3 regions of the Bradyrhizobium sp. CIR18 genome follow, and region 1 is predicted to be linked to each of the others. Evidence: riboswitches for the same ligand, from Rfam matches in the RefSeq annotation. Region 1 holds a riboswitch; each other region holds the start of a gene.
The links. A riboswitch is a leader RNA that binds a small molecule or an ion and turns the genes downstream of it on or off. The one in region 1 is predicted to bind cobalamin.
Positions count from the first base shown of each region.

Region 2: another riboswitch for cobalamin. It lies ahead of GGD65_RS02960 (TonB-dependent receptor domain-containing protein); the one in region 1 lies ahead of GGD65_RS17915 (DUF1636 domain-containing protein).
Region 3: another riboswitch for cobalamin. It lies ahead of metE (5-methyltetrahydropteroyltriglutamate--homocysteine S-methyltransferase); the one in region 1 lies ahead of GGD65_RS17915 (DUF1636 domain-containing protein).

Region 1 covers NZ_JACIHF010000004.1:455,256-463,203, reverse strand. Annotated here, with positions in the region: gene cbiB (adenosylcobinamide-phosphate synthase CbiB) at 1-677, shown strand, start outside; gene cobD (threonine-phosphate decarboxylase CobD) at 689-1,654, shown strand; gene GGD65_RS17925 (cobyric acid synthase) at 1,643-3,091, opposite strand; gene cobO (cob(I)yrinic acid a,c-diamide adenosyltransferase) at 3,097-3,732, opposite strand; cobalamin riboswitch at 3,774-3,995, shown strand; gene GGD65_RS17915 (DUF1636 domain-containing protein) at 4,090-4,464, shown strand; gene cobW (cobalamin biosynthesis protein CobW) at 4,461-5,495, shown strand; gene cobN (cobaltochelatase subunit CobN) at 5,495-7,948, shown strand, end outside.
Region 2 covers NZ_JACIHF010000001.1:597,459-605,406, reverse strand. Annotated here, with positions in the region: gene GGD65_RS02980 (adenylate/guanylate cyclase domain-containing protein) at 1-861, shown strand, start outside; gene GGD65_RS02975 (hypothetical protein) at 986-1,162, shown strand; gene GGD65_RS02970 (hypothetical protein) at 1,301-1,510, shown strand; gene GGD65_RS02965 (hypothetical protein) at 1,610-1,873, shown strand; cobalamin riboswitch at 1,917-2,132, shown strand; gene GGD65_RS02960 (TonB-dependent receptor domain-containing protein) at 2,246-4,483, shown strand; gene GGD65_RS02955 (hypothetical protein) at 4,536-5,117, shown strand; gene ilvD (dihydroxy-acid dehydratase) at 6,651-7,948, shown strand, end outside.
Region 3 covers NZ_JACIHF010000025.1:18,974-26,921, reverse strand. Annotated here, with positions in the region: gene metE (5-methyltetrahydropteroyltriglutamate--homocysteine S-methyltransferase) at 151-2,496, opposite strand; cobalamin riboswitch at 2,600-2,803, opposite strand; gene GGD65_RS38100 (nodulate formation efficiency C protein) at 3,744-4,541, shown strand; gene GGD65_RS38095 (thermonuclease family protein) at 6,342-7,097, shown strand; gene GGD65_RS38090 (carbonic anhydrase) at 7,108-7,845, shown strand.

The DNA of each region.
Region 1 (7,948 bases):
TGCTGATCGGCATCCTGGCCTGGCCCTTGGTCGCTTCGCGCTCGCTACATGACCACGTCGCCGCCGTCGCGAATCCTCTGATGGCCGGTGACATCACCGCCGCGCGCGAGGCAGTCTCGCGCATCGTCGGCCGTGATCCCGCAGCGCTCGATGAAGCCGGGATCGCGCGCGCGGCGATCGAGAGCCTTGCGGAGAATGCCTCCGACGGCATCGTGGCACCGGTGTTTTGGGGCGCGCTGCTCGGGCTGCCGGGCATCATCGGCTACAAGGCGATCAACACACTGGACTCCATGATCGGCCATCGCAGTGAACGGCATGAAGCCTTCGGCTGGGCGGCGGCGCGCATCGACGATGTCGCCAATTTCATTCCGGCGCGGCTGACCGGATGTCTGTTCGTGCTGCTGGCTCCTCGGCGATCGGAGGCGCTGTCATGCATGACGCGCGATGCACGCCGTCACCGCTCGCCCAATGCCGGCTGGCCGGAAGCGGCCATGGCCGGCGCGCTCGGCGTCCGGCTCAGCGGCCCGCGCATCTATTACGGCAGCGCGACCGACGAGCCCTGGCTCAACGAAGGCGCACGCGATCCGCGCGCCGCTGATATCGCCGAGGCACTGACGGTCTACCGCCGCGCCATGGTGCTGCTCGCTGGCACCCTTGCGATCCTGGCCTTCGCGTGAAAGAACGGGGCATGCGCGAGCACGGTGGAAATCTGGATCTGGCACAGCAGCATTTTGGCGGGCGCGCGGAAGACTGGATTGACCTCTCGACAGGGATCAACCGGCTGCCTTATCCCGTGGCCGAGATCGATCCGCGCTATTGGAACGCACTGCCTTCGCGATCCGACCTCAACGCCCTGCATCAGGCGGCGCAGCAGGCCTATCGCACCAGCGCGCCGATCGTTGCGATGGGCGGCGCGCAGGCTGCCATTCAATTGCTGCCGCAACTGGTGCCGACCGGCCGCGCGCGCATCCTCGCGCCGACCTATAACGAGTACGCAGGGGTTCTGTCGGCTGCAGGCTGGGATGTCCAGGAGGCCAGCGAGCTCGACGCGCTGGCAGGCGCGGATCTCGCCATCGTCGTCAATCCCAACAACCCCGGCGGTCAGCATCATGCACCGAAGGATCTGCTCGCACTGCTGCCGCGCGTCGGCCGCCTCGTCATCGACGAGAGCTTTGTCGACGCCGTTCCGCTGCTGTCGCTTGCATCGGAAGCCGGTCGGCGGGGACTGCTGATCCTGCGCTCGTTCGGAAAGTTCTTTGGTCTTGCCGGCCTGCGGCTCGGCTTCGCGATCGGCAATGCCGCCGACATAGGCAAGCTTTCGTCGATGTCGGGTCCATGGCCGGTTTCGGGAGCGGCGATCGCGATCGGCTGTCGCGCGTTGCGTGACGACGCCTGGGCCGAGGCCACGTCAGCGCGACTTGCCCGGGACTGTGTTCGCCTCGATGCCATAGCGCACGCGCAAGGCTGGATGCTGCTTGGGGGGACGCCGCTGTTCCGTCTCTACGAGACGCCCGGCGCGCTCGCCGCGCAAGAGAGATTGGCACGAAGCCATATCTGGTCGCGCGTCTTCGCACAAAGGCCGACATGGCTGCGCCTCGGGCTTCCGGGTAGCGAAGCCGAATGGACGCGGCTTGCCGAGGTGCTAGCGCGCTAGCGCGAGCAGTCCTTCCACGTCGAGATGCTTTTCGATGTGATCGGCCAGCGTATCGAGCGCGCTTTCGACCCTGGCTTGATAGGGCTCGCCACCTGCGGGAATGTCGAGCCTGGCCAGATACGCCTTGCGGAAATCATCCGACGTGAACAGGCCGTGCAGATAGCTGCCCTGCACGCGGCCATCGCGCGAGATCGCGCCTTCGGGCTCGCCGTTCAGCTTCGCAAACGGGCGCGCGCGATCCGGCCCGTCAGTGCGGCCGATGTGGATTTCGTACGCCTCGATTGGCTGGTCCGTGTCGGTATGCACGGCCGCGACACGCGTCAGCGTCTTCTGCGGACTCATCACCGTGTCCACGTCCAGAAGTCCGAGGCCCGGCGTGTCGCCTGCGGTGCCTTCGATGCCGTCAGGATCGGCGACGCTGCGTCCGAGCATCTGATAGCCGCCGCAGAGACCGAGCACATGGCCGCCCCTGCGGTGATGCGCGAGCAAATCGATGTCCCAGCCCTGCGCGCGCAGGAAGGCGAGATCGCCGCGGGTCGACTTTGAGCCGGGAATGATGACGAGGCGGACATCGCCCGGGATCGGCTCGCCCGGGCGCACCATCACGATGTCGACGCCCGGCTCGAGCTTGAGCGGATCGAGATCGTCGAAATTGGCGATCCGCGACAGCGCCAGGCAGGCGATCTTGCACTGGCCCGGCTTGCGCGCGTCGCTGAGGCCGAGCGCATCCTCGGCCGGCAGCTCGCCGGCGCGGGCGAACCAGGGCAGCACGCCGAAGCCGAGCCAGGCCGTTCTTTGTTCGATCAGCCTGTAGCCATCGTCGAACAGCGAGGGATCGCCGCGGAACTTGTTGATGACAAAACCCTGGATCATCGCGGCATCGTCGGGGTCGATCACGGTCTTGATGCCGACCAGCTGGGCGATGACGCCGCCGCGGTCGATGTCGCCGACCAGCACGACCGGCACGTCCGCCTTGCGCGCAAAGCCCATATTGGCGATGTCGGCCTTGCGCAGGTTCACTTCGGCCGGGCTACCGGCGCCTTCCACCAGCACCAGATCGGCCCGCGCCTTCAGCCGCTCAAAGCTCTCCAGCACCGCGCCCATCAGTGAGGGCTTCATCGCGGCATAGTCGCGGGCACGCGCGGTCGCGATGCGCTTTCCGTGGACGATCACCTGCGCGCCGATGTCGGTCTCGGGCTTGAGCAGCACGGGGTTCATGTCGGTGTGCGGTTCGACGCGAGCGGCCAGCGCCTGCAGCGCCTGGGCGCGGCCGATCTCGCCGCCATCAACGGTGACGGCGGCATTGTTCGACATGTTCTGCGGCTTGAACGGGAGCACGCGCAGGCCGCGCCGGGTGAAGGCACGCGCGAGACCGGCGACGATGAGCGATTTGCCCACGTCCGAGCCGGCCCCCTGGATCATCAGCGCGCGTGCCATCGAACTCAGAACTCGACGCCGGCCTGTGCCTTGATGCCGGAGCGGAAGGGATGTTTCACCAGCGTCATCTCGGTGACGAGATCGGCGATCTCGATCAACTCGTCCTTGGCGTTGCGGCCGGTGAGGACGACATGCGTCATCGGCGGCTTCGAGGTGGTCAGAAACTCGACGATCTCGGCGATGTCGAGATAGTCGTAGCGCAGCGCGATGTTGATCTCGTCGAGCACGACCATGCGCAGGCTCTCATCGAGGATCAGCTCCTTGGCCTTCTCCCAGCCGGCGCGCGCGGCGGCGATGTCGCGGGCGCGGTCCTGCGTCTCCCACGTAAAACCTTCGCCCATGGCGTGGAACTGGCAGAGGTCGCCGAAATGGCCAGTGAGCAGGCGCCGCTCGCCGGTATCCCAGGCGCCCTTGATGAATTGCACGACTGCGCAGGGAAAGCCATGCGCGACGCAGCGGACGATCATGCCGAAGGCCGACGAGGACTTGCCCTTGCCGGCCCCGGTGTGGACGATGATGAGGCCCTTTTCGCCGCTCTTGGTCGCCATGATCTTGTCGCGGGCGGCCTTCTTCTTCGCCATTTTCGTGGCGTGGCGGGCGTCGGTTTCTTCGGCCGTTTTTGTATCCGGTTCAGGCGTCATCGGGTCCCGGTCCTTCGGCTTGACAAGTGGCGGCCACCGGCAAATGGTGGCCCGGCGTTGGTTCCTGTCCTATGACAGGCGAAGAGGGAATGCGATAGGGTCCGAATCGGCAAGATTTGGGTCCAAAATGCAGCCGCCCCCGCGACCGTGACCGGAGAGATGTCCGAAGCCACTGATTCCCTCAGGGAATCGGGAAGGCGGGGATCGAAGGGGAAAACCCTGCTCCGCAAGCCGGGAGACCTGCCAGCGCGGACGAGTTTTGGACCGGCGGACGGGGTGTTCCGCGACGGGGAAAACGGGCCTCCAAAAGAGCGGTCCGTGTGCCTCATCGCCTCCCGCTGTTATCTGGAAGAGGCGATGACCGTCACACTTCACGTCTGCATCACCTGCCGTGCCGGCGAGACGCCTGGCGAGGGCGAGGCGACGCCCGGCAAGCGCCTGCATGGGGCGATCCTCGACGCGGGCGTGCCCGAGGGTGTCAATGTGGTTCCCGTCGAATGCCTGTCGGCATGCAACCAGGGCTGCTCGGTGGCGCTGAGCGCGCCCGGCCGCTGGTCCTACGTCTATGGCCGCCTGTCCGATGCGAATGCGCAGGACGTGGTCGCGGGCGCCGCGGCCTATGCGGCCGCGCCTGACGGCCTTGTGCCCTGGCGCAGCCGGCCGGAAATATTCCGCAAGCAGTCGCTTGCCCGCATTCCCCCCATTGCCGTCGTGCCGGAGGCCGCCGAATGAACTCGCTCGCAAAAGTCCCGGTTACGGTGGTCACGGGTTTTCTCGGCTCGGGCAAGACGACGCTGATCCAGCATCTGCTCAGCAATGCCGGCGGCAAGAAGCTCGCGGTGCTCGTCAACGAGTTCGGTAGTGAGGGCGTCGACGGCGAGATCTTGAAATCCTGCGCCGACGCCAATTGCCCGGAGGAGAACATCGTCGAGCTCGCCAATGGCTGCATCTGCTGCACCGTTGCTGACGATTTCATTCCGACCATGGAAAAACTACTGGCGCGGCCCGTGCGGCCCGATCACATCCTGATCGAGACCTCGGGCCTGGCGCTGCCCAAGCCGCTGCTGAAGGCATTCGACTGGCCGGAGATCCGTTCGCGCATCACCGTCGACGGCGTGGTCGCGCTCGCGGATGCCGAGGCTGTCGCCGCTGGCCGCTTTGCGCCGGATCCTGACGCCGTCGAAGCGCAGCGCGCGGCGGACGAGAGCCTGGATCACGAGACGCCGCTGTCGGAAGTGTTCGAGGATCAGATCGCCTGCGCCGACATCGTGCTGCTGACCAAGGCCGACCTCGCGGGGGCGGCGGGACTTGAAGCGGCCAAGGCTGCCATCACCGCCGAGATGCCGCGCCGCGTGCCGATGCTCCCCGTGACCGACGGTGCGATCGATGCGCGCGTCATCCTCGGTCTTGGCGCTGCCGCCGAGAACGATCTCGCCGCGCGTCCCTCGCATCATGACGGCGAGGAAGAGCACGAGCACGATGATTTCGCCTCGGTCGTGGTCGACCTCCCTGAAGTCGCCGACGTCGATGCGCTGGTCGCATCCGTCCAGAAGCTGGCGCGCGAGCAGAACGTGCTGCGCGCTAAGGGCTACATCGCGGTCGCGGGCAAGCCGATGCGGCTGCTGCTGCAGGCGGTCGGCGAGCGCGTGCGCCACCAGTTCGACAAGCCCTGGGGCGCAGGTCACAGGCGGTCGAAGCTCGTCGTGATCGGCGAGCACGGCGATATCGACGAGGCCGCCATCAAGGCAGGACTTGGTATCTGATGCACGTCGTCTTCCGCGAGAGCCGTGGTCTGGAGGAGACCGCGACGCCTAGAGACATCGGCCAGGACCCGGCCGATCTCGTGGTGCTCTCGTATTCGGATTCCGATCTTGCGGCGTTCGCAGCCGGCTGGCGGCGTGGTCGGAGTAGCCTGCCGTCGCTGCGGCTCGCCAATCTCGCGGAGCTGCGCCATCCGCTGTCAGTGGACACCTATATCGAGCGCACGCTGTCTCAGGCGCGTGGCATTCTGGTTCGTCTGATTGGTGGTGAGTCCTACTGGCCGTATGGTCTGGCTGTGCTCCGGCAGCTCGCCAAGGACCGTGGCATTGTGCTGGCCGTGCTGCCGGCCGACGGCCGCGACGATCCGCGGCTGGATGGATACTCGACCGTGCCTGTCTCGACGCTGCGCCGGCTCAAGGTGCTCTGCGACACCGGCGGACCGGTCGCCGCGCAAGCCGCGATCGCACAGCTCGCACTGGCTTCGGGACTCTATGCCGGGCCTGTTATCGGCGACACCGCCGTGCCCGAGATGGGGTTCTACGATCCCGCCCGCGGCGTCATTGCGGCACCGGCGCACGGCGAGGGCAAGCCGCGTGTGCTGGTAACGTTCTATCGCTCATATCTCACCGCCGCGGATACGGGCCCGGTCGATGCCCTGATCGCAGAGCTGCGCGGGCGCGGCTTTGAAGCCTGCGGCGTGTTCGTGACCTCGCTGAAGGCCGCGGGCGTCGCGGATTGGTTGCGGGCGCATCTTGCACAAAATCCTTCGGCGGCGATCGTCAACGCGACGGCGTTCTCCGCGGCTGGCGACGACGGCACGACGCCGTTCGATGCCGCAGCGTGCCCGGTGTTCCAGGTCGCGCTCTCCACTGCGCGGCGCGAGGATTGGGCGGACTCGCTGCGCGGCCTGTCGCCCGGCGATCTCGCGATGCATGTGGTGCTGCCCGAGGTCGATGGCCGTCTGTTCGCGGGCGTGGTGAGCTTCAAGTCGGCAGGGATGCGCGATCCCGATCTGCAATTCGCGCACCTGGCGCATCGCGCCGATGAGGAGCGCGTGACGGCCGTCGCAGCGCGCGTCGCGGCGTGGCGGCGACTGGCGGAGACGCCGGCCGGTGAGAAGCACCTGGCGCTCGTGCTCTCGAACTATCCGGGCCGGCCGCACCAGATCGCGCATGCGGTCGGGCTCGATGCGCTGGCCTCGGTCGAGGCGTTGGTGTCCGATCTCGCTGAGGCCGGCTTCGATGTTGTGCCGGTCCATGCGCTCGGCGAGGCGCTGCTGAGGCAGCAGCTCACCTGGGGCATCGCCGATTATCGCGCGGCGCTTTCGCGCCTGCCGCAAGTTTTGCAGGATGATCTTGCGCAAGCCTGGGGCGCGCCGGAGAGTGATCCGAGCTGCCGCGACGGCGCGTTTCATTTCGCCGCGATCCAATGCGGCAAGTCGGTCATCGCGGTCCAGCCGGAACGCGGCGATGCGACCACGCGCGATACCGATTATCACGATCTCGCCCGCACGCCGCGCCACGCCTATGTCGCGTTCTATCTCTGGCTTCGGCAGCAGGGCTGTGACGCCGTCGTGCACATGGGCGCACATGGCACGCTGGAATGGCTACCCGGGAAATCCGTGGCGCTGTCGTCCGCGTGCTGGCCGGAAGCCCTGATCGGCGATCTTCCCGTGATCTATCCCTTCATCGTCAACGATCCCGGCGAGGCCGCGCAGGCGAAACGGCGCTTGGGGGCCGTCACCATCGGCCATCTGCCGCCGCCGCTCACCGCATCCGCCGTGCCGGAAGGCTTGCGCCGGCTCGAACAGCTCCTCGACGAATATTCGACCGCCGATGGTCTCGATCCCGCGCGCCGCCAGCGATTGATCGCTGCGATCCGCGACGAGGCGCGCGCGGCGGGCCTCGAGGACGATCTCGGTTTGGATGCCTCGGCCGCGCCCGCCGAAGCCATTCCGCGGATCGATCGCTTCGTCTGCGATCTCAAGGAAAGCCAGTTCGGCGACGGCCTGCATGTGTTCGGCCGCGGCGCCTGCGGCGATGCGGAGCGCGACGCGTTGCGTTCGGCACTTGCCGGCAAGCGCGTTGCGCCGGGACCGTCGGGCTCGCCCTATCGCGGCCGTCAGGACGTGTTGCCGACTGGACGCAATCTCTTTGCCGTCGATCCGCGCGCGGTGCCGACGCCGTCGGCGCATGCGCAGGGCATCAAGCTTGCCGAAGAGCTGCTGCGCCGCCATCTGCAGGATCATGGCGACTGGCCGAAGGGCTTCGTGGTCGATCTCTGGGGCTCGGCAACGATGCGCACCGCGGGCGAGGAATTTGCGATGGCGCTGCATCTGGCTGGCCTTGCGCCGCGCTGGGATCACGCCTCCGGCCGCGTCATCGGATACGACATCGTCGCGCCGGCCGAACTCGGCCGTCCCCGCATCGACGTCACGCTGCGGGTGTCGGGCCTG
Region 2 (7,948 bases), on a different contig from region 1:
GATCCCAAGGTGGTGCAGGGGCTGATCGATCGGCCCGAGGTCGCGATCGACGGCGAGCGCCGGGTCATGACCATCATGTTCTGCGACATGAGCGGCTTCACGTCGATGAGCGAGGGTATGACCCCGCGTGGCCTCGTCAGGGTGATGAACCACTATTTCACGGTGATGTCCGGACCGATCAGGAGCAATCGCGGCATCATCGACAAATATATCGGCGACGCCATCATGTCCTATTGGGGCCCGCCCTTCATCGAGGAGGACGAGCAGGCGCTCCTGGCCGGCATCGCCGCAACCGAGATGGTCGACCAGGTGCCCGCGCTGCAGAAGCAGCTGCCCGACCTGCTCGGCATCCGCGCCATGCCGGCGCCGTGTGACCTGCGGATCGGCATCGCCACCGGCGAGGTCCTGACCGGCAGCATCGGCTCCGAGCTGATGATGAGCTTCACCGTGATGGGCGATGCCGTGAACCTGGCGTCGCGGCTGGAGGCCGTCAACAAGGTCTACGGCACCCGCATCCTGATCTCGCAGGCAACTGCTGATGCGATCGGCTCGCGGCTCGAGCTGCGCGAGATCGATCGTCTCGCGGTCGCGGGGCAGAGCGCGCCGCAGCCGATCTTCGAGGTGATGGCGCGGGCGGGCGCGCTCACCGCCGCGCAGGACAGCCTGCGCACGCATTATGCCGAAGCGCTCGCCGCCTATCGGGCCCGCCGCTTCGACGAGGCGCGCGCGGCCTTCAACGCCGCGCTCGAAGCCGTCCCCGGCGACGGCCCCTCGCGCACGATGCTCGGCCGCATCGCGCAATTCGAGGCCAAGCCGCCGGAAGAGGGGTGGGACGGCGCCTGGCGCCTGGAGCAGAAATAGCCGTTTTTGTTGGGTCGGCCCGCCCTGTCCGGAAAAAACGTTTCTACTCGATAACGATGTTCGCCGTGACCTATTTCCCGGGCTTAGGTTGGATGTCCTTGAGGCGTTTGACGGGGACACGCCGATGACGGAACTTCAGGACAGGCTGGAACGGTTCGAGACGCTCACCGCCGAATGCGAGCTGATCGCCAAGCTCGCCACCGACAGCACCAAGCGCGAGTTCTATCTGAAACTCTCGGAACAGTACCGTCAGCTGGCGGTGGACATGCGGCAGGCGATCGCGACCAAGGCTGCGGCCTGACGCCGGCTGCAATCCGTTCTTAAGGTTTGGCGCGCATCCTTGACGTCGCGAGCGATCGCTCGTGGTGGAAAGGCCGGGGTTCGCTGCAATGCAGCGCACCTCGCGAGTGTCATTTGCCATGCTTGACAGGGCAATCACATGCGCCTCGTTGCCGTGATCATAGTCGCGCTCATGACGGCGGCCTGCGACCAGGAGCAGGATATCACCGGCTCGACGCCGACCTGCCCGATGCGGAACTACAGCTACAATCCCCGCGACATGAACCAGTGCGTCAGTGCGTGCAAATCGTGCGATCGTGGCACCACGGTCACCTGCACCACCTCCTGCACCCTCAAGGGCGCGCGCTGAGGCTACCGCTTTCTCCGGCGCACCCAGCGGCGGTGCTAGGGCACCGGAACGATTCACTTGGGTTAATCATTGAAGCAGGTGGGCAGGACGCGGAGTCCGATGGAAATGGGTATGCTCGATCCCGGTCGATTTCTGGTGTCGTGCTCGCATTGTGATGCCTGGCCGATGGCGGCCAATGTGAAGCGGTCGAGCTGGTCGGCGTCCCCGCACGAGGTCCGCTTTGTCTGCACGCGCTGTCGTCGCGAGGAGACCGCGATCGTCTCGGCCTCCGGCGAATTGACCCCGATCAAGCGCGTCGACGTTCCGCCGCGCGACGTCGCTGTCGCCTGGGCCCAGGCGCAACGTGTGCGAGGGCGGACCTGAGCGCCCGGCATCGACCGGTCGATTGACTCCCGGGGCCAACGGCTCGTAAATGATCGGCGACGGTTCTCCTCAGGGAGATCAAAAGGGAATGTGGTGCGGGATTGTCCCAACGCAGGGATCTGTCTCAACGCCACGGCTGCCCCCGCAACTGTAAGCGGTGAATCTTTCGTCTCATGCCACTGGGAAACTCGGTCCTGGGAAGGCGACGCAAGGTCACGACCCGCGAGCCAGGAGACCTGCCGTCAGCCGTGGTCACACGCGAAGATGTCGGTCGGGGAGTACAGACATTAGCTTCACCGGAGCAATCCATCGCTCTGCCGTGAAACCTCGTTCGCTGTGACGTGCCACTGACGTCATACCGAGGTTACAATTGTGTCCCGTCTCGTCTCTGCCGCCAGGCGCCTTGCCGCCGGCCTGCTCGCATCCGTTTCCTTCCATTCGCTCGATCTGTCCTCCGCCTTCGCCCAGCACGAGCTTGCCGAGCAATTGCCGCCGATCGAAGTGATGCATCACGACGATCACAACCGCACGCGGGCGAGGGCGATCGGTGACGGCGAGGCGACTCGGCAGCGGGCGAGGACGAATGTCGCGCCGGCAGGCAATGGCGCCGGCTCATCCGGCTCCGGCGGTAAGGCTGCCGCCGGCAACGGCGGCATCGTCGGGGCCGCCACGACCGTCATCACGGCCGCGGATATCGCGCATTCGCCATCGCAGACGCTTGCCGAGATCATCGCGATGCAGACGCCGGGGGCCCAACTCACGACGCTCTATGGCGGCCAGATCGGCGCCAAGACCAGCGTGGACCTGCGTGGCTTCGGCGCCTTTGCCACCGCCAACACGCTGGTGCTGGTCAACGGACGACGGTTGAACGACGTCGACATGGCGCAGGTGGACCTCTCCACCATCCCGCTCAATTCGATCGAACGCATCGAGGTCACGCGGGGAAATTCCGGCGCGGTGCTCTACGGCGACAACGCGGTCGGCGGTGTGATCAACATCGTTACCAAAAATGGCGTCGGCGGACCGCCCGTGACCGCGCGCATCGAGGCCGGCTTCGGCTCGTTCAACACCAGGCTCGGCAATGTCTCGACCTCGCTCAATTCCGGTCCGTGGTCGACCTCGTTCTACGGCAATACGGTCAGGACCGATGGCTACCGCGACAACAATCGCTATTCGCAGCAGAACGGCGTCGGCAATCTCAACTACACGACGCCGGGCCTGAGTGCTTTTCTCACCGTCACCGGCGACAATCAGGAGCTGCGACTGCCGGGCGGCCGCACCGTCGATCCCTCCATCGGCCTCGACGAGCTCAGGGCCAACCGGCGAGGGACCAGCACGCCGTTCAACTACGCCAACCAGCAGGGTTTTGGTGCGACCGCGGGCTTCACCAAGACCCTGGTCAACGGCGTCGATCTCATTGTCGACGGCGGCGTGCGCGACAAGAAGCAGCAGAGTGCGTTCTTTTCCACCCCGACGCCGGTTCCGGCTTTCTTCACGTCAACCTATGTCGGTTCCCATCTGACGAATTGGTCGATCACGCCGCGGCTCAGCGTGAAGAGCCTGCTGCTCGGCATGCCGTCGCAGCTCCTGAGCGGCATCGACTATTACGATGCGAGCTTTGAGCAGAACCGCGGCGCGGGGCAGGGGCTCTCCCCCTGGCACAATTACGACCTCAGGCAGCAGACGGTTGCGGGTTATGTCCAGCACACATTGGGAATCGCGCCCGCGACCGACATCTCCTACGGCGCGCGTGTGCAGAACGTCAGACTTGCGGCACGCGACAATTTCGACCCGGTAGCTCCTTTCAACGCCGACATCGGCGCGCTGCCGCTGACGAGCAACGAGACCCAATATGCGCTGCATCTCGGGGCCGAGCATCGCCTCAACGACCAGGTCTCACTGTTCGGCCGCATTGCGCGCGCGTTCCGCACGCCTGATGTCGACGAGCGCCTGTCCTCGGGGCCTTCCTTCGATCCCTTGACCTTCGCTGCGATCCCGCAAACGTTCCAGCTCAAGACCCAGACCTCTGGGGATATCGAGGGCGGTGTTCGCATCAAGGGAGGCGGATTGCAGCTGCAGAGTAGTCTCTATCTGATGGATCTCACCAACGAGGTCCATTTCAATCCGGTCCTGTTCTACAACACCAATCTCGATCCGACCCGCCGCTACGGCTCGGAGACCAGCCTGTCCTATCGCGTCAACGATGCCCTGCTGCTGCGCTCCGGCGTGGCCTACACCCGCGCGGTCTTCCGCGAAGGCATCTGGGCCGGCAACGACGTGCCGCTGGTGTCGCGCTACACGGCGAGTGCGGGCATCACCTGGAACATCTGGCAGAATTACGTGGTGCTCGATGCCACCGCGCGCTTCTGGAGCGAGCGACGCATGGACAACGACCAGGCGGGCACCCAGAAGCCGATTCCCGCCAACGGCACGATCGATCTCAAGCTCAGCGGCCAGGTTGAGCGCTACTTCTGGTCCCTCAGCGTCAACAATGTGCTGAATGCGCTCTACTACGACTACGCCATCGCGAGCACCTTCACGGACGGCCGCTTCAGCGCCTATCCGCTGCCCGGCCGCTCCTATCTGCTCAAGGCCGGTGCAACGTTCTGATTTTCGTCACGCGCCCTAAATGGACTAGAATTCGAAAGAAGGAGATTCAACCATCGCTCTCAGCATCCTGCCGTCTGGTGGCGATCGCTTCCGGCTTCACCCGGTCGCGCCGCGCCTTGCGCCGATATTCTGCTTTGCGCTGCTGACGGCGTCATGCGCGCTCGCAAGTTTTGCGTTCGCCTGCGCCACGCCGTTCGCGGCCTTCGCCGTCGTTGCCGCGGCGATGTTGCCGCAGCGTCCGGCGCTGCTCGTCGTCACCGGCGCCTGGCTCGTCAACCAGACCATCGGTTTCGGCGTGCTGCATTATCCCGTTGACGCCAACGCGATTGCCTGGGGCTTCCTGATCGGCGCGGCTGCGCTTCTGGCGACCGCGGCCTCGTCGACGGTGCTCGGCCTGCTGCCGCAGGGCCGCACGCCGCTGACGCTGGCGATCACGCTCGTCGCCGCCTATGGGATTTACGAGCTCGCGCTGCTCGCCGCGACGCCGTTCCTCGGCGGCGAGGGCGCCTTCACCGCCGCGATCGTGACGCGCATTGGACTGACCAGCGCCGTCTGGCTCGCCGGCCTCGTCGCCATCTGTGAGATCGTGCGCCTGGTCGATCCGGCCGGACGCAAGCGAGCGATGTCGGCCTGAGCGGCCGATCGTGGCCGTAGCCCGGATGGAGCAAAGCGCAATCCGGGGCCGCTCGCCCCGGCATCTCGCACCGTCCCGGATTACGCTGGCGCTCCATCCGGGCTACGCGATCGTGCCTGTGTCGCCCTCTGTCAATCCACGTCGCTAAAAATATTCCACTTTACCGAAATTCGGTTTCGGCGTATGTGTCGTCCATCCCGGCTCACCCAAGAGGGGCGACTATGTGGTCGTCACTGTCGCGAGCCGGGCTTGCGGTGGACGCGGCAGCGTCGGCACGAGAGGCGCGGGCAGGGCGGGTAGTCCCTGTGAGCCCGAGGCTTCGTGCGGATGAGCGGCGCTGCTAGGCTTCGTCTCGTCTGTTAGTTTCCGGCTTCGTCGACAGGGCTGGAAAAACTGCGGCGAAATGGCGGGCCGTGCGTACGGCAAAACCGTGTGGTCCTGGCCGTCGTTGCCACGGTCAAGCTTCCGCGGAGATGCGAGCGAGCCCAACCGGGCAGACTGCATCATCCAATTCGCGGGGCGAGGGAGGCCAGAAGGAATGGTCGGCTCCCGGGAGATCACGGCATAAGCCGTCCAGCCACTGCGCAGGGAAGGCCGAGTGATCGGCCACACCTGTATGCTGCTGTGCGGTTCTTTCTGCGCGTGCTTTTCGCGCAGCGGACCGCGGGTGCGAGCCGGCACCCGGCCTTCCCTGCGCCCTCTTGGATGAGAGGGTAGCGAGACCAAGCAAAGCTCGGGCGAATGAAGCCGCGAGGCCGCGAAGGCATGTCTGTGAGCTGAGCTGCGTGCCACAATCTCGATCTCGTAGGGTGGGCAAAGCGCAGCGTGCCCACGCCTTGTTGTTTATGGAGGGAGATCGTGGGCACGGCGCGATGCGCCTTTGTCCACCCTACGGCACTGCAGCTAGGATATGCATTGGAGCATCCCGATGGTGCCTCCTGCTCCGTCATTGCGAGGAGCGCTTGCGACGAAGCAATCCAGAATCCCTCCGCGGAAAGACTCTGGATTGCTTCCGCCTTCGCCGAGGCTTCGGCGGACAAGTCGCTTCGCTCGCAATGACGGCGTGGAGAAAGCGTGCGTCATAACTCCGCTGGTGCCCCGGACGCAGCGCAGCGCTCCTTCAGCGGTGCGTTGCAGAGCCGGGGCCCACACACGAGGGAAGAGTCGTCGATGAGCGGCGCGCCCCGACTCACCCGCGCGGTCACCGCCTCGTGGAGCAAATGCGGAAGTGTTGTTGCCGATACAAAATCTGAAGTTGTGGATCATCCTTCCCGCGAGGGTATTGAAGTAGTCCACCCCGTGTCTTCCCGGTAACGATTGTGCTGTCTACGCAACACTCGGTTCCGATTTAACCGTCATCACTGGTGGTTCGCATCACCGCCGCTTTTTGGCCACACCCAAACATGAATAAAATCGCTCTAATGTTCTAGGGCAGCGGCGGTCTTCGAAGGCGACGAGAAATCCCAAGGTCGATTCAAATCTTGGCTCTGATTTTTCGGGTCTGAAAGGGTTGACCGAGGAAACTGGTTTGCGATGAGCGCGAAGATTGACAAGCAGAGGCTGCCGAGCCGTCACGTGACGGAAGGCCCTGCGCGCGCGCCGCATCGGTCCTATTTCTACGCCATGGGTCTGACCACCCAGCAGATCCACCAGCCTTTCGTCGGCGTCGCCTCGTGCTGGAATGAGGCCGCTCCCTGCAACATCGCCCTGATGCGCCAGGCGCAGGCGGTGAAGAAGGGCGTGGCGTCGGCCGGCGGCACCCCGCGCGAGTTCTGCACCATCACCGTGACCGACGGCATCGCCATGGGCCATGACGGCATGCGCTCCTCGCTGCCGTCGCGCGAATGCATCGCCGACTCCGTCGAGCTCACCGTTCGTGGCCATGCCTATGACGCCCTGGTCGGGCTCGCCGGCTGCGACAAGTCGCTGCCGGGCATGATGATGGCGATGGTCCGTCTCAACGTGCCCTCGATCTTCATCTATGGCGGCTCGATCCTGCCCGGCACGTTCCGCGGGCAGCAGGTCACCGTGCAGGACATGTTCGAGGCCGTCGGCAAGCACTCGGTCGGCGCCATGTCGGACGAGGACCTCGACGAGATCGAGCGCGTGGCGTGCCCCTCGGCGGGTGCCTGCGGCGCGCAGTTCACCGCCAACACCATGGCGACCGTGTCCGAGGCGATCGGCCTTGCACTGCCTTACTCGGCCGGTGCTCCGGCACCCTATGAAATCCGCGACGCCTTCTGCATGACCGCGGGCGAGAAGGTGATGGACCTGATCGCCGAAAACATCCGGCCGCGCGACATCGTCACCCGCAAGGCGCTGGAGAATGCCGCCGCCGTGGTCGCCGCCTCGGGCGGCTCGACCAATGCTGCGCTGCACCTGCCGGCGATCGCGCATGAGTGTGGCATCAAGTTCGACTTGTTCGACGTTGCCGAAATCTTCAAAAAGACACCATATGTCGCGGATTTGAAGCCGGGCGGCCGTTATGTCGCCAAAGACATGTTTGAAGTAGGTGGCATACCGCTTCTGATGAAGACGCTGCTCGACAACGGCTTCCTGCACGGTGATTGCCTTACCGTCACGGGCCGCACGATCGCCGAAAACCTCAAGAGCGTGAAGTGGAATCCGCACCAGGACGTGGTGCACCCGGCAGACAAGCCCATCACCGTCACTGGCGGCGTGGTCGGTCTGAAGGGCAATTTGGCGCCAGAAGGTGCGATTGTGAAAGTCGCGGGAATGTCCAACCTCAGGTTTACCGGTCCGGCCAGGTGCTTCGACCGTGAGGAGGATGCTTTCGAGGCGGTCCAGAAGCGCACCTACCACGAAGGCGA
Region 3 (7,948 bases), on a different contig from region 1:
GACGCATCAGCGTCGCTCCTCCCAGACTTTCGCCCGGCCCGCTAAGCGGGGGCCGGGCCTTTTTTTTGTGTTCCCAAGGCTCCATCGATTATGGAGAGCGCAAATGACCGCAAGAGGATCAACTTTGTCGAGAAGAGATCCAAGCCCGGATCAACGGCCTCGCGAATCGAATGCAGCGCGCAGTTGGCGGGCGGCAGCGACCATGTTCGCTAGCGCCGGCCGAACCTCCTCCCATTTGCGCGTCTTCAGGCCGCAGTCCGGATTGACCCAGAGCTGCGAATCCTGCAGCCGGGTCCGAGCCAACGCCATCAGCTCCTTCATTTCGCCCGCCTCGGGAACGCGTGGAGAGTGGATGTCGTACACGCCCGGCCCGATCTGATTTGGATATTCGTAGTTCCTGAACGCGTCGAGTAGTTCCATTTTCGACCGCGATGTCTCGATCGAGATGACATCTGCGTCCATTGCAGCGATCGCGCCGATGATGTCGTTGAACTCCGAGTAGCACATATGTGTATGAATTTGGGTTTGATCAGCGACGCCGGATGAGCAGATGCGGAAGCAATCCACGGCCCAATCGAGATAGGCGGTCCACTCCGACCGACGCAACGGCAATCCTTCGCGAAGTGCAGCTTCGTCGATCTGAATCATGGTCGCACCAGCATTCTCGAGATCGCGGACTTCGTCTCGGATCGCGAGCGCAATCTGGCGGCAGACCTCGCTTCTGGGAATATCATCGCGAACAAAGGACCAGTTCAAGATCGTCACCGGTCCGGTCAACATCGCCTTCATCGGCTTCCTCGTTAGTGATTGCGCGTAGCGCCACCAGCCTACGGTGATAGGCTTCGACCGCACTACATCGCCAAACAGGATCGGTGGCCGGACGTAGCGCGATCCGTAGGACTGCACCCATCCATTCCTGGTAAATGCGAAGCCGGCGAGTTGCTCACCGAAGTACTGCACCATGTCATTGCGCTCGAACTCGCCGTGCACGAGGACATCGAGACCGATGTCCTCCTGCCAGCGTACGACGCGCGCCGTCTCCTCCTTGAGGAACCTGTCGTATTGCTCGTCGCTCATAGCGCCTCGGGCATGCGCCGCACGGGCATTCCGGACCTCTTTGGTCTGCGGAAACGATCCGATCGTCGTGGTTGGAAAAGCCGGTAGTCCGAAACGATTGCTTTGGATCTCGGCACGACGGGCAGATGGGCTCGCGCGCCGACGCATGGTCTGATCGATCGCTTTCATCCGGACAGCGACATTGGCATCATGGATTTTTGGCGAAGTCCGGCGGACAGTCGCGGCACATTCCGACTCGGCAAGAGCTAGCGCAACATTCTGGTCGCCTGCGAGTGCCCGCGCCAGGTTCGCGAGCTCTCGCATCTTCTGGACCGCGAAAGCAAGCCAGCTCTTGACGTCGGAAGCGAGCCCGGTTTCGAGTTCAACATCAATCGGCACATGAAGCAGCGAGCAGGATGGGGCAATCTGTACACGATCCTTGCCGAGCTTCGCAATCGCGGGTTCGAGCCGCTGGCGCAGCGACGACAAATTCGACCGCCATACATTCCGGCCGTCGACGACACCGAGTGACATGACTAGATCACTTCGGCCGCCAGCGATGATCTGGTCCAACAACTGTGGCGCTCGAACCAGATCGAGGTGCAGTCCGGCGACTGGCAGGCTCAAGGCGGTGTCCAGATTGTCCCCGAGATCGCCGAAATAGCTGGCGACTAAGATCTTGATGGCCGGCCCCTCCTTGGCGAGCCGGTCATAGGCATGTCGCAAAGATTGTCGCGCCCTCTCATCCAGATCAAGAACCAGGCAGGGCTCGTCGAACTGAACCCAATTTGCCCCACGTTTGGCCAATTCCTGCAGAACCTCGATATAGGCCGGTATCAATTCATCCAGTAGTGAGAGTGGCTGGAACGCAGGATCGGGACTCTTGCCGAGCTTTAGGAATGTGACCGGCCCGATCAGGACAGGGCGGGTCTGAAAGCCAAGGGCCTTGGCTTCCTCATACTCCTCGATCGGCTTGCGAGAGCATAGCCTGAAAGTCTGTCCCCTGTGAAACTCGGGGACCATGTAGTGGTAGTTGGTGTCGAACCACTTGGTCATCTCCTGCGCGGGTGCGCCAAATCCGCGCGGTCCGTGACCGCAACTCGCATCCTGATCGTCGCATTGTGACCCGCGGGCCATGGCGAAGTACGTCTTGAGCGAAACGGATTCGGCTTTCGAGGCGTAGATCTCCGGGATGGCGCCAACCATGACACTTGTGTCGAGCACCTGATCATACAGCGAGAAATCGTTCGATGGAATAACCGTGACGCCGATAGATTTCTGACGAGCCCAGTTCGCGGCACGCAGGCCAGCTGCGTCCTCGAGCAACTGCTGTTCGCTGCTTTTTCCGGCCCAGTAGCTTTCGAGAGCGAGTTTGAGCTCGCGCCTTGGACCGATGCGTGGCGTTCCGAGGGTGGCAACCGGAAGGGAGAGAAGAGTCATAGCGTGAACCCCATGTTGGGGGCAAAGGCCATGGCGGACGCAGGCAGGGGAAGTCGCGCGGTGCGACGGCTGCTTGGCGCACCACCGGGACACCCCGCCCCGTGGACAAATATATTGTCGGGGCAGGTCTCCTGGCTCGCGGGTCATCGCTTCTGTCCGGCCTTCCCGAAGCCGCGCAGGCTTCAGTGACGTCGTTGGACAGCGGCTTGCCGCTCACAGTTGCGGGGGCAGCGCCGGCATTGTCACCGGCTTCCCTCTTAGCTCCGGATCAAATGGGAACCGGAGAACCTCGACGACTTGGATTATCGGCAAGAGAAGTCTTCCGTCAACCTCTCAGATTATGTCTCAAGCTGGTGCTGCGATATCCGCTACGCGAATGACCGTGCATCTTATCGTTGAGTCGACGTAGAAGCGCTCTCCAGTCAGCGATATTGGAATGACCATCGCAGCTGCTCCCTTTGCCGCATGCCCGATCGGTGGAAGGGACAAATGCGACTTGCGCGGTCGGGACTGCTGCCTCGAGCAGAACGCATTTGATGCGCGTCCCGGCTTCCCAGCGGTTCTTTGAGCACGTCCACCATCCAGCCACCTTCTCGGCCAACAGGATCCGTGTTGAATAGGCCCAAGCTGGGAAGCCAGCTACATACCCTGCCAGCACGTTGATTTGCGGTTCAGCAAGACTCCAAATGCTCGGCGGTGAAGATCGGCTTCGCGTCGTTGGCCGTCGAGTGCAAAGCGCTCCGGACTGAGGCTGTTCTCGAAGCGCCGCGTGGCGCGAAGGGAGCGCCAAACGCACCATGGCCCATTGGCCGCAAATGCCCAAACGCATGGCAGAGATCGAAACGCACATTCTGGCAACGATACCGAACCAAACCGTCGCGAGACGAGGATGCATAAGCCGCGCTGGATAGCGCTGAAAGGAACATCGAGACCTGGGCCAGTCGGAAAGTCGACAAAGAGGACACAAAAGCGGTGTGAATTGCCGCCGATTACCTGGCACGAAGAATGCAAGACTTCGGCATGCCCAGTCTCCTCCTGCTGGGCAAGTCCAGCACAGCAAATTGAGGCTGTCGCCGGCAGCGAAGTTAGCGGCGCGTGACATAGAGGGGAGCGCCTGCTCGCACGGGACACCATCGGACTCCCCGCCGCGTCGCCGCTAACTTCTTGCGCTCGCGTATAACAGGTTAAAGGTTGCCCCGCTTTATGACGTATGGATGAAAGCAGATAGGCCGACAGTTATGAGGAAAATGTCTGGAAGACGCGCGTTATGGTTTTGTCTCGGTCAATCCCTGATCTGCCTGGCCGGGCTGGCTGCGACGAGCAACAGTGTTCGCGCCAACGAGAGCCCCCTTATCGAAAGATTCAAGTCAACGTGGCGAGCGCAAGACGGCGAGACAATAGAACAAATTATCTCCAATGTCTCGAAGGTGGCGCAGTTCGTCCCTCGAATGTGGGGCGTCGCTGAACTTGACGACAATGACTATGTTTTCGTTTCGTGGACCAGGCACCGCGTCGATACATCAGACGAACAGTACGTTATCACTTGGAAGGTCGCGCTCGACGGCACGATTCAACTTGCGTCGACCTATGCCAAACCGATGGAATTGGGCTGGCGCGCCCTGGCGCTCTCGTTGATCGCCAGTGAAGTCAAGGACGGCGAAAGGGACGCAAATCTTGGCTTTCTGCATGATCCGAGCAACTTCAACTTTGTGACGACCATGCAAGGCCGGCTCGGCGATCTTCTGCGGCAGGGCCGCTGCACTATCGTCGAACCTGTTGGGGTGGACTACTTGCCGAAGCAGAATGACAAGCCGACCGAGAAAGGTGATCTGTGGCGCGTTTTGCTTTTAGTGAACTGTAATATCCCAGGCCCCCGTTTTTTTACACACAACGGGGTCATCACTTTCGAGAAGAGCGAAGGGCAAGATTGGGAGCCGCAATCCTCCTTTGCCAAGCGTATCGCGGCCTTTCCTCCTGGCTCCTGGTTCGCTCGCATGGAGCCAAAGGAACAGGAAGAGTTAGAGGGGAGCGAAGGCCCTCGGTAAAATGGTCGCGCAGAGCAAGATCGCGCCGTAGCTCCTTTACGGCCGAACGTCTGAGCAACTGCAGACATATTAGCTCTAGAATGTCGGTGTTTACGCCTTCAGCAGTCGCGAGCCTTTCCTGCAGCTTTCAGCCCGTCAGGAAAAAGTCGGGCAGCACGATTACTTCCGATTCCTTCTGCGAGTAGTCGAGCTCAGCGGCGCGTTCCAGCTGGCGAGATTTGGCCCCCAGCGCGCCCGACGCGGTGGGAGGACACCAATCCGCGAGGGAACCAGCTCCTCCATGCCACTCTTCAAGGGACCGGGCCTGAAGATGCCTCGGGCCCAAGCCCGATCCGGCGTGCGCGCCGCCCATCGCGCGACTGACTGGCACCCGCAAGAGCGTATGCATGCCGACGCCGAGGCGGCACGCGGGATCGAGTGCTGCGACGAAACGCGTTAAGACGGTAATCGGGCAGTGTTAGTGGGCCGGCAGTGCCCTCTGAGCACCGACCCCTTTTCCGAGTGCCCCCGGCGAGAGCCGCGGAGCCGTGCGCGCGGCTTCGAGGACCGAACTGAGTCGGCGCTAGATTTCCTCGCGCGCATTCGTCTGCGCGTCAAAGATCCGGATTTGAAGCGTGGGAAAACGCCTCTTTAGTTCTGCTCCGCCTGTGCCCTGGCGCCGTCTCTGGTTGCGAATTCGGCTCTGAGTCGACCATCCACTTCAAGCGCCTTGGAAGAGACCGGAAAATCCCGGGGGGCTGCAACCATTTCATTCCCATTGTGTAGTGAGATCGTTGCGAATGATTTGTAGCTTGAGTCGGCTAAACTGCACCAGAGCTACCCCGCCCGAGTGCCGCGATGGGGCAACCATGTTGTGGATCGAGGCCTCGCACCGAATGGCATCAGGATGGCACTCGCGATCCTCCGAACACGCGGGCGGCTTACCCCTCGCTCGGTGCGTATACAACGAAGCCACGGAGGTTGCCGTTCCAAATTTCCCTGACGCAAACGCACGCCCTCACGCCGGGCTTGGTGGGTAACTCTCCACATGTGATGGCGGTGAAGCGTACCACGAGAGAGCGGCCGCCAGTCGCCGCCTGGGTCACGACAATCCGGTCCTTGTACGAACGCGGCGGCGGCACCACGAACGAGATATGGTGCAGCGCAGACGTGCGAAAAGCCACAATGGAATTGGCATCAACGACCACCCCGGTTGACTCTCCGAAAGAGGCCTCCGGGTCTTGCGCGGTTTGCGTAAACGATACCGGTTCATTTTGCGCAACGGGCATTGAGCAGAACTCCGTGGCGGCTTTGTCCAGATTTCAGAAGAAGCAAGACCAGGTTTCTTTCGAACATCAGTCTTTGCTGACGAGAAGTTACGGCGAAATGCATCGCTCTTGCTGAAACCCTCGGCAGCCTTGCCGATGGTGGCCGCCACAAAGCATAGCCAGATTGCTCCTCCCACTTGACTTCCACTCGACCCTCAAGATTCACAGGCGACTTTTGTTCTTCGACCGCGTGAGAAACAGCGTTCCGAGGTTCGGCTTTCTCCCGCACCGAGTTCGCGGCCGAGCGATGGGGATCTCCTCCTCTCAGGTCGAGAGGGTGCAGTGCGCGCCCAGAGAGAGAGAGAGCCCAGCGAGGTTCGAAGGGTACCGCGACACGCACACCGGAAGAAATCGCTTGAACCTCACGCAGCGTCAGGTCGTAGCTTGGAAATGACGGCCACGCTTTCATAGAGCAAACGTCGAAAGATGTCGGCCGAATAACGGACATAGCGTTTAAGCAGTCGAATGTGGCAGCGCCGGATCGTGCGTGAACATGGATCAAGAGCGAGAGGTTATTGTTGAGATGAAACACCGCGTAATGATGGTCGCATTGTTCGCTGTCATCACATCTCCGGTCTGCGCAGCGAAGCTCAGCGGCCCTCCTCGCATCCTCGACGGCAATACGATCCAGATCGAGCAAACTAAGCTTCGGCTCTCAGGCATCGAAGCTCCTGAGACTGACCAGATTTGCCTCGACGCCCACGGTCGGAAATGGACTTGCGGCGTAGCTGCTCGCGACGAGCTGATCAAGCATTCGAACGGACGAACGTGGGATTGTCATACCACAGGAGTTGATGAATACGGCAGATCACGTGGCAGTTGCTTCATAGAAGGCGAGGACGTGAACGCCTGGATGGTACGCTCCGGCTGGGCATTATCGTCGGGTCCTTCTACCCAAACCTACGTTGTCTATGAGGTTGTGGCGAGCAAAGCGTATGCGGGGCTGTGGTCGGGGGCGTTCATCGCGCCCTGGGACTGGCGTCGCCGCAACAAGGGGACGATCATCATCGGCGCGAGCTCCGTTCCGATCGACGCTCAGGAACTCCTGCTCGGATCCGCGCTGCTATCGGACCCGCCCTCGTCCGAGTGTCTGATAAAGGGCACCGTAGACCGCAACGGCGAGCGCATTTTTCACCTGCCCGGGCAACTCAGTTACGAACAAATCGACATGACGAAGAAGCCCGGTGAACGCTGGCTTTGCAGCGAAGCGGAAGCCGAAGCCACCGGGTGGCGTAAAGCCGCGCGATGAGGTGAGATGCATGCATGCAGGCCATTCTCCGACCTATCTGACCAAGATCGCGCCTTCGCGCCGCTCGCTGTTGCAATTCGCTATTTCGTCAGTTTGCCTGCGGCTCGGCAACAACATTGTCGCTGCGAAGGAAGCAAAAACGCCGCCCAAGCCAGATAACCTGATCTCGCCGGAGACTGCCCTGAACCGGCTGATGGAAGGGAACGATCGCTATGTCCAGGGCGTATCACGAAGCGACGATTTCAAGCGCGAGCGCCAGGTTTTGGCGGATGGGCAAAATCCATATGCCGCGGTTCTGAGCTGCGCCGATTCTCGCGTAGCGCCTGAACTTGTCTTCGGCAGCGGACTTGGCGATCTGTTTGTCTGCCGCGTCGCCGGCAACTTCGCCAACGATGACACGCTCGCCAGTATGGAATATGCGGTGGCCGTGCTGAACACGCCGCTGATCCTGGTACTTGGCCACGACCATTGCGGTGCGATAGACGCCACGATCAAGTCGCTCCACGACGATAAGCCGCCGCCGGGGCACATTTCATCCCTCGTCGCTGCGCTTGCGCCTGCGGTAAAAGTACCTCGCCAGCAAACCGGTGACACGTTCGTCCTAGCAACCCGACAAAATGTAATCGATAACGTCAACAAACTAAAATCGACGGGGCCGATTCTGAACACGGCAGTTGAGCAGAACAGACTGAAGGTCGTCGGGGGCCTGTATCGGCTCGACACCGGCAGGGTCGATTTGCTGAGCTGACGCCGGCACCTTCGCCGGCCGGCTGGTCGTTTGCCGCCTGATGTAGGGCTTCGGTCGAGTTCCGTGCGATTCGCTCACGTTTCGGCTGCATCAAATGCACCGA